Regions from separate parts of the Caenimonas aquaedulcis genome, predicted to be linked through region 1. Evidence: predicted binding sites of a transcription regulator. Region 1 holds the regulator's gene; the other holds the start of a gene.
The links. The regulator NrdR, encoded in region 1, represses ribonucleotide reductase genes. The targets are predictions, from matches to a motif close to CACNANATNTNGTG.

Region 1 (4,394 bases):
CGGCACGGCGCCGCTGATGATCATGGGTGGCGGCTACGACACCTGCGAGGACACTGACTCGCTGACGACGGGCGGCGCGAACCATGCGTGCACCAGCAGCACGAAAGGCAACAAGGTCTATGTGCTCGACGCGGATACAGGTGCTGTCGCCCGCGCATTCGATACGGACCGCGCCGTGGTGGCGGACTCGACACTCGTTGTCGATACCGCGGGCAAGATCCAGTATGCCTACACGGCCGACCTCGGTGGCAACGTTTATCGCATGACTTTCGGCACTGGCGGCACTGCCACGTGGACCATCACGAAGATCGCCAGCCTTGGCTGCGACACCGTGGCCTCCTGTACCGCCCCGCGCAAGTTCATGTTCGCGCCCAGTGTGGTGACGACTGACAGCAATTTCTACTACGTCATGCTGGGCTCGGGGGATCGGGAAAAGCCGCTGAACTATTACGCGTCCGCTGCCTCCGTCACGAACTACTTCTTCATGATCAAGGACAAGCCCAGCGACGCTGCCTGGAGCACGGACACCGCCAATTGCATCTCCGGCACCGCTTTCTGCAAGGCTTCCCTATATGGAATCACCGACAACACGACGCCGACGGCTGCTCAGCTGGCGACGAAGAAGGGCTGGTATCTGGCACTCCACAGCACGGAGCAGGTGGTCACGACTGCCGTGACATTGTTCGGTACAGTGAACTTCAGCACGCACCAGCCAGCGGTCGCCGGCGCCAATACCTGTGCGTCTAACTTAGGCACCACCTTGCTGTACAAAGTCAACTACCTGGATGCCGCATCGGCCAACGGGACCAACAATCGCTACGAAGACGTCGCGGGCGACGGCCTCCCGCCTTCGCCGGTCGCGGGACAAGTGACGCTGGATGACGGAACCACCGTGCCGTTCTGCATCGGGTGCAGCAAGGATTCCGCCTTGCAGGGTTCCAAGCCCGGTTCGCTCAGCTCGGTGATCCAGCCGAAGAACCGTCTCTACTGGTATATCCAGAAGTAAGACGATGCCGCAGTACCCATCGCTCGATCACACGCCCGTGCGCCCGGCGCGGGTGCGCGGCTTCACGCTGATCGAGCTGATGGTCGCGATGGCCATCATCGCGATCCTCGCGGCATTCGCCGGCCCCTCGTTCAACTCGGCCTTGCTGAGCAACAAGCTGACGAGCTATGCGAACACCTTCGTGTCCAGCGCGATGCTGGCCAGAAGCGAGGCGATCAAGCGAAACTCGGTTGTGCGTGTGTGCCGCTCTTCCAATGGAACGAGCTGCGCGACCTCAGGCACGTGGCAGCAGGGATGGATCGTCTTCAACGACGCGAACAACGACGCACTGGTGACCACCGGGGAAACCATCATTTCGGTCCAGCCTGCGTTGTCCGCGGATTACAACTTCACGGGGGGCTCCTATAACGTGGCGTTCCAGTCGACGGGTGGGTTGTCTGCCGCACTGACGCTCACGTTGTGCCGAGCATCACCTGTCGGCAACCAGGAACGCACAGTCAAGGTCAGCGCCACCGGGAGGGCGTCCGTCGACACAAGCCGCAACGGCGTGTGCCCCTGAGGTCGCCGGAAATTTTTCACAAACGTTTGGGTGAAATTTCAGAAGTGAAATAGTTCGTTCTGGCTAATCATTTAGCCATGAACAAACTCAATACCTCTCCCCGTATTTCGAGCTTCCGCGCGGCACGGTTCATGCCCCGATCCAGCATGGGCGGCTTCACGCTCATCGAACTCGCCATCGTCGTGGCCATCGCTTCGATCCTGGTGAAGGTCTCTTTGCCTCCCATGGCGTCCGTATTCAAATCCGTTCGCCTGACCTCGGCTTCGAACGCGTTCCTTTCGCATCTTCATCTTGCGCGCGCCGAGGCGATCAAGCGCAATTCCCGTGTCGTGCTGTGCAAATCCCGGGACGGGGAAAGGTGCGCGGAGGATGGCGGTTGGGAGCAAGGCTGGATCGTGTTCCACGACGCCGATGACAACGCCGTCCGCGATGCGGGCGAAGATTTGATCGAGCGGGCGAGCGCCCTGGCACGGGGAATCAAGCTCACGGGCAATGCGACGGTGGCCCGTTACGTGTCGTTCGCGGCGACGGGTGGCACGAAACTGGTGGGGGGCGGGTTCCAGGCGGGCACACTGACGGTGTGCGCGGAATCGGACGTAGCGTCGGAAGGAAGACAGATCGTGATCAACGCGGCGGGCAGGCCGCGTGTCCACAAGGCATCCCTTGCGTCCTGCCCCTGACGCCTACTTTCTCACTTCATCCACCAGCGTCTTGAATTCGTCGATGTCCTCGAAGCTGCGATAGACGCTGGCGAAGCGGACATAGGCGATCTTGTCGAGCTTCTTCAGTTCGCGCATCACGAGTTCGCCGATGCGGTTGGACGGGATTTCGCGAACGCCGAGGCTGAGGAGCTTCTCCTCGATCCGCTCGACGGCGCCGTCGATCTGGTCGGTGCTCACCGGCCGCTTGCGCAGCGCAAGGTTCATGGAGGCCAGCAGCTTGGCGCGTTCGTAGTCGATCCGCCGGCCGTCCTTCTTCACCACGGCAGGGAAGGCTACGTCGGGCCGCTCGTAGGTGGTGAACCGCTTTTCGCAGCTGGCGCACTGGCGGCGGCGGCGGATAAAGTCCCCGTCCTCCGCCACGCGGGTTTCCACCACCTGGGTGTCCGCGTTGCTGCAGAAGGGGCACTTCATGGGATCAGCGATAGACCGGCAGACGCCGGGTGAGCGCGTTCACCTTTTCCCGTACTGCAGCGATGTTGTTCGCATCGCGCGGGTTGTCCAGGACGTCGGCGACGAGGTGGGCCGTCATCCGCGCTTCTTCTTCCTTGAAGCCGCGCGTCGTCATCGCCGGCGTGCCGATGCGCACGCCGCTCGTCACCATCGGCTTTTCCGGGTCGTTGGGGATCGCGTTCTTGTTGATCGTCATGTGCGCATCGCCCAGGACCGCTTCCGCTTCCTTGCCGGTGATGCCCTTGGCGCGCAAGTCCACCAGCATCACATGGCTTTCGGTGCCGCCGCTCACGATGCGCAGTCCGCGCTCTACCAGCGTCTGCGCCACGACCCGCGCGTTCTTCACGACCTGCTGCTGGTAGGTCTTGAACTCGGGCTCGAGGGCTTCCTTGAACGCCACGGCCTTGGCCGCGATGACATGCATCAACGGGCCGCCTTGCAGTCCGGGAAAGATCGCGCTGTTGATCGCTTTCTCGTGCTCGGGCTTCATGAGGATGAACCCGCCGCGGGGCCCGCGCAAGCTCTTGTGCGTGGTGGAAGTCACCACGTCCGCATAAGGCACGGGATTCGGGTACTCGCCGGCGGCGATCAGCCCCGCGTAGTGGGCCATGTCCACCATGAAGATCGCGCCGACGTCCTTCGCCACCTTGGCGAATCGCTCGAAGTCGATGCGCAGCGAATAGGCCGAGGCGCCCGCGATGATCAGCTTGGGCCGGCTCTCGTGGGCCTTGCGCTCCATGGCGTCGTAGTCGATGGCCTCCTTGGCGTCCAGGCCGTACGAAACCACGTTGAACCACTTGCCGCTCATGTTGAGCGCCATGCCGTGCGTAAGGTGGCCGCCCTCGGCGAGGCTCATGCCCATGATCGTGTCGCCGGGCTTGAGGAAGGCGAGGAAGACGGCCTCGTTGGCCTGGGCGCCGGAATGCGGCTGCACATTGGCTGCGGCCGCGCCGAAGATCCGCTTCACGCGGTCGATCGCGAGTTGTTCGGCGACGTCGACGTTCTCGCAGCCGCCGTAATAGCGCTTGCCGGGGTAGCCCTCGGCGTACTTGTTGGTGAGTTGGGTGCCTTGCGCGGCCATCACGGCCGGGGAGGCGTAGTTTTCGCTGGCGATCAGCTCGATGTGCTCTTCCTGGCGCTTGTTTTCGGCCAGGATGGCGGCCCACAACTCGGGGTCGGTTTGCTCGACGAGGATATTTCGTTGGTACACGGCAGTCCTTTTAGACGGTGGTCCTTGTAGCGAAACAAGGGCTGCCCAGGCGAACGGCTGAACGCCGGGCGACCGGCGGTGCGCTTCCCAGTGGTTGGGCGGGTGATTCCGCGGAGTCCACGTCAGCGCGGCCCTCCGGGGGAGGCCGCGCCTATCGCCAGTCGCGCACCCGCCAAGTGTAGCGGACGCGGCGACGGCCCTCAGGACACCGTGGCGATCTTCTCCTCGAGCGCCGGAGCCGGGGGCTCGATCGGCGCGACCGTGCGGATCACGGCAGGCGGTGGCAGGGGAACGGCCCGGCCGGAGGACACGAGTTTGAGGCGCGCATGCTCGGCCATCACCTTGTCCGCATAACCACCGTCGTCGCCGAGGTTGCCCGCGCCGACGTAGAACTTGAGCCCGGCCTGCAGGCCGCCGGCGCGCTGGATACATTCCTGCAGCACCTTC
Region 2 (4,394 bases), 2.1 Mb from region 1:
ACGCGGGCACGCGCCCCGATTCGATCCGCGTCTCCACCCACGCCGGCGAAGGCCCGCCCACCCTGCACGTCTGGAGCGACGGCGCGCCGCTGGAGCCCAGCGTGGAGAGCCACCTGTTCGAGCCCTTCTTCTCGTCGGAGAGCCGCTCCAGCGGGCTGGGCCTCTATATATGCAGGGAATTGTGCGAGCGGCACGGCGCCGTCATCGCCTACCGGCGCGTGGTGGCGGGCCCCGCGGGGCCGGGCCGGGAGGGCAACGACTTCAGCGTGGTGTTCCGCGCCGGCGGCCTGCCCCTTGCGGGCGCCGCCTCAACTGACACAATAGCCGCCTGATGCCTCCTTCCGCCCCCGCGCAGGTCCTGGTTGTCGACGACGAACCGGACCTGCGGACCCTGTACGAACTCACGCTGCTGCGCGAAGGCTATCGCGTGGATGCCGCCGGCACGCTCGCCGAAGCCTGGACGCAGCTCGAATCGCGCAAGTTCGACGCGGTGATCACCGACATGCGCCTGCCCGACGGCCTGGGCCTCGAGCTGCTGCACCGCATGCTGGCCCAGCAGCGCACCGAGCGCTGCATCGTCATGACGGCCTACGGCTCCGCCGAGAACGCGGTGGAGGCCCTGAAGGCGGGGGCGTTCGACTACCTCACCAAGCCGGTGGACCTCAAGCAGTTCCGCACCGTGGTGGCATCGGCCATCCAGGACAGCGCCGCGGCCGCCCGCGCACGTCCCGCGTCCGCGGTGCGTGCGCCGGGCAACGGCGAACGCCCCTCGGGCGCGCAGGCCGCGCTGCAGCGCCTCGTCGGCGAATCGCAGGCGATGCGCACCGTCAAGGAGCGCATCGGCAAGGTCGCGCGCAGCATGGCGCCCGTGCTGGTGCGCGGCGAATCGGGCACCGGCAAGGAGCTCGTGGCGCGCGCGATCCATGCCTGCAGCCACCGCGCCGACGCGCCCTTCGTCGCCGTCAACTGCAGCGCCATCCCGGAGGCCTTGCTGGAGGCCGAATTCTTCGGCGCGAAGAAGGGCTCCTACACCGGCGCCGCCGCCGACCGCGAGGGCTACTTCCAGGCGGCGCGGGGCGGCACCCTCTTCCTCGACGAGATCGGGGACCTGCCGCTCGCGATGCAATCCAAGCTCCTGCGCGCGATCCAGGAGCGCCAGGTGCGCGCGCTCGGCTCCACGCAGGAAGACACCGTGGACGTGCGCATCGTGAGCGCCACCCACAAGGACCTCGCCGCCGACGTGCACGCGGGCCGCTTCCGCCAGGACCTGTACTACCGCCTGAACGTGATCGAGATCCTGGTGCCGCCGCTGCGCGAGCGCCGCGAGGACCTCCCCGCGCTGTGCGACGCGCTGCTGGGGCGCATCGCGCAGGAATCGGGCATGCCGCTGCCGGTGCTCTCGCCGATGGTGCTGGACCAGCTGCTGGCGCATCCGCTGGGCGGCAACGTGCGCGAACTGGAGAACCTGCTGCATCGCGCGGTCGCCCTGTCCGACGGCGAGGAACTGCAGGTCGACTTCGCGCCCACGCGCCGGCCCGACGAACCGGCGCCCTCGCAGGCCGCTGCGCCCACCGCGCCCGTGGACGCGCCCGTCCGCGTGGCCGACGGCATCCCGTCGGACCTGCAGGCCTGGCTCGACCAGCAGGAGCGCGACATCCTGGTGAAGGCGCTGCACGACAGCGGCTTCAACCGCACCGCGGCGGCGCAGCGCCTGGGACTGTCGCTGCGGCAGATCCGCTACCGCATTGCGCGCCTCGCGATCGCCGCGCCGGGCAGCGACGACCCGAATGACGCCGCCTGATTCCGCGCAGCCCGGCCTGTGGGACGCCGGGCGCTACCGCTTCGCGCGCTGGATGGCCTCCCCCAACTTCGGGCCGCGGCCGGCCGGCGCCGTCATCGACCTCGTGGTGGTGCACTCCATCAGCCTGCCGCCCGGGCAGTGGGGCGGCGACGGCGTGCAGCGCCTGTTCACCAACACGCTGGACTGGAACGAGCATCCGTACTTCAAGACGATCGAGGGCATGGAAGTCTCCTCGCACTTCTACATCCGCCGCGGCGGCGAGCTCTGGCAGTTCGTGAGTTGCGACGACCGCGCGTGGCACGCCGGCGCCTCGTCGTATCGCGGACGCGACAACTGCAACGACGACTCCATCGGCATCGAGCTCGAAGGGCTGGAAGGCGGCAGCTTCGAGCCGGCGCAGTACGAGGCGCTCACCGACCTGTGCGCCGCGCTCGCGCAGCACTATCCCATTGCCCATATCGCAGGCCACGAGCACATCGCGCCGGGCCGCAAGCAGGACCCGGGCGCCGGCTTCGACTGGATGCGCGTGCGCGCGAACCTCGGCTGGCCCGCCGCCTGGTTTCCGCGGACCTAGTTCACGGACGCGTTGCGCGCGGCGCGCGTGGCGAGGGCGCGTGCGTTGCGCGCGGCCCACGCACGCGGAGGGGCAACATTTTTTTACGACACGCGCCGAATCGAGCGCTTATGCGGGGTGCGCGGATGTTTGCCGCGCGATGCCGCGCCAATGCTGGCGTGTGGACGGCACAGCGTTGAAAAACGCCACTTGCAACCCGGCCATACGCAACGCTCAACACCCTATCCACAGAATATCGACATACTTGGTAGAAGCACTACCTGTAGTGACCTTGACTCCTTCGACACCCCATATATAGTGCTTGAGGGCCACGAGGGGCTGTACACTTCGCCCCTCTCCAAAAATACCAACAGACGAGGAAGTAGCCAGTATGCAATCTGTTCTGAGCACCCCGAACGCAGCCACCTCCGGCAACGCCCCCCACACCCCCCACGCAACGCAGCAGCCGATCGCCAACGCGCCGGCGAATGCGCTCGCCCACTACCAGATCATCCGCCGCAACGGCGCGGTGGTCCCCTTCGAGCCCAACAAGATCGCCATCGCGATGATGAAGGCCTTCCTCGCCGTGCACGGCACGCAGGGCGCCGCATCCGCCAGCGTCCGCGAGACCGTCGACGAACTCACGCAGGCCGTGATCCGCGCCATGGTGCGCTCGCGCCCGGGCGGCGGCACCTTCCACATCGAGGACGTGCAGGACCAGGTCGAGCTCGGCCTGATGCGCGGCGGCCACCACGAGATCGCCCGCGCCTACGTGCTCTACCGCGAGCGCCGCACGCAGGAGCGCGCGCGCCAGCAGGTCGAGGAAGCGCCCAAGGCGCCGGCGCTGCACGTGCTCGACGGCGGCCAGCGCATCCCGCTGGACCTCGACAACCTCAAGGGCCTGATCATCTCGGCCTGCCAGAACCTCGGCGCGGACATCAAGCCCGACCCGATCATGGCCGAGACCATGCGCAACCTGTACGACGGCGTCCCGATGGACGAGGTCTACAAGGCGTCCATCCTCGCCGCGCGCACCCTGATCGAAAAAGACCCGGACTACACCTACGCCACCGCGCGCCTGCTGCTGCACACCATCTTCAAGGAAGTGCTGGGCCGCGACCTGCCGCCGTCCGAGATGGCGCAAAGCTACGCCGACTACTTCCCCGGTTTCATCAAGAAGGGCGTGGACAACGAGCTGCTCGACGAGAAGCTGCTGCAGTTCGACCTGAAGAAGCTCGCCGGCGCCCTGAAGGCCGAGCGCGACCTGCAGTTCGACTACCTCGGCCTGCAGACCCTGTACGACCGCTACTTCCTGCACGTGCGCAAGACGCGCATCGAGCTGCCCCAGGCCTTCTTCATGCGCGTGGCCATGGGCCTGTCGCTCAACGAGATCGACCGCGAGGCGCGCGCCATCGAGTTCTACGAAGTGCTGTCGAGCTTCGACTTCATGTCGTCCACGCCGACCCTCTTCAACGCCGGCACGCTGCGCTCGCAGCTGTCGTCCTGCTACCTCACGACGGTGCCGGACGACCTGGACGGCATCTACGAGTCCATCAAGGAAAACGCGCTGCTCTCCAAGTTCGCGGGCGGCCTGGGCAACGACTGGACGCGCGTGCGCGCGCTCGGCTCCCATATCAAGGGCACCAACGGCGAGTCCCAGGGCGTCGTGCCCTTCCTGAAGGTCGTGAACGACACGGCCGTCGCGGTGAACCAGGGCGGCAAGCGCAAGGGCGCGGTCTGCACCTACCTGGAATCCTGGCACCTGGACATCGAGGAGTTCCTGGAGCTGCGCAAGAACACCGGCGACGACCGCCGCCGCACGCACGACATGAACACGGCCAACTGGATCCCCGACCTCTTCATGCGCCGCGTGATGGAAAAGGGCGAGTGGACCCTGTTCTCCCCGTCGAACGTCCCGGACCTGCACGACAAGTTCGGCGCCGAGTTCGAGAAGGCCTATGTCGCCTACGAGGAGAAGGCGAAGCGCGGCGAGATCAAGCCCAGCAAGACGGTGCAGGCCACCGACATGTGGCGCAAGAT

Region 2: I5803_RS15585 (ribonucleoside-diphosphate reductase subunit alpha) is a predicted target of NrdR. The motif match lies at 2,662-2,675, and genes of this name have one in related genera.

What each region holds. Positions count from the first base shown of each region.
Region 1 is NZ_JADWYS010000001.1:1,193,908-1,198,301, reverse strand. Features, by position in the region: gene I5803_RS05725 (pilus assembly protein) at 1-1,006, shown strand, start outside; gene I5803_RS05720 (GspH/FimT family pseudopilin) at 1,011-1,565, shown strand; gene I5803_RS05715 (GspH/FimT family pseudopilin) at 1,643-2,245, shown strand; gene nrdR (transcriptional regulator NrdR) at 2,249-2,698, opposite strand; gene glyA (serine hydroxymethyltransferase) at 2,703-3,947, opposite strand; ZMP/ZTP riboswitch at 3,984-4,122, opposite strand; gene I5803_RS05700 (lytic transglycosylase domain-containing protein) at 4,148-4,394, opposite strand, start outside.
Region 2 is NZ_JADWYS010000001.1:3,252,064-3,256,457, reverse strand. Features, by position in the region: gene I5803_RS15600 (sensor histidine kinase) at 1-332, shown strand, start outside; gene I5803_RS15595 (sigma-54-dependent transcriptional regulator) at 332-1,801, shown strand; gene ampD (1,6-anhydro-N-acetylmuramyl-L-alanine amidase AmpD) at 1,788-2,375, shown strand; gene I5803_RS15585 (ribonucleoside-diphosphate reductase subunit alpha) at 2,746-4,394, shown strand, end outside.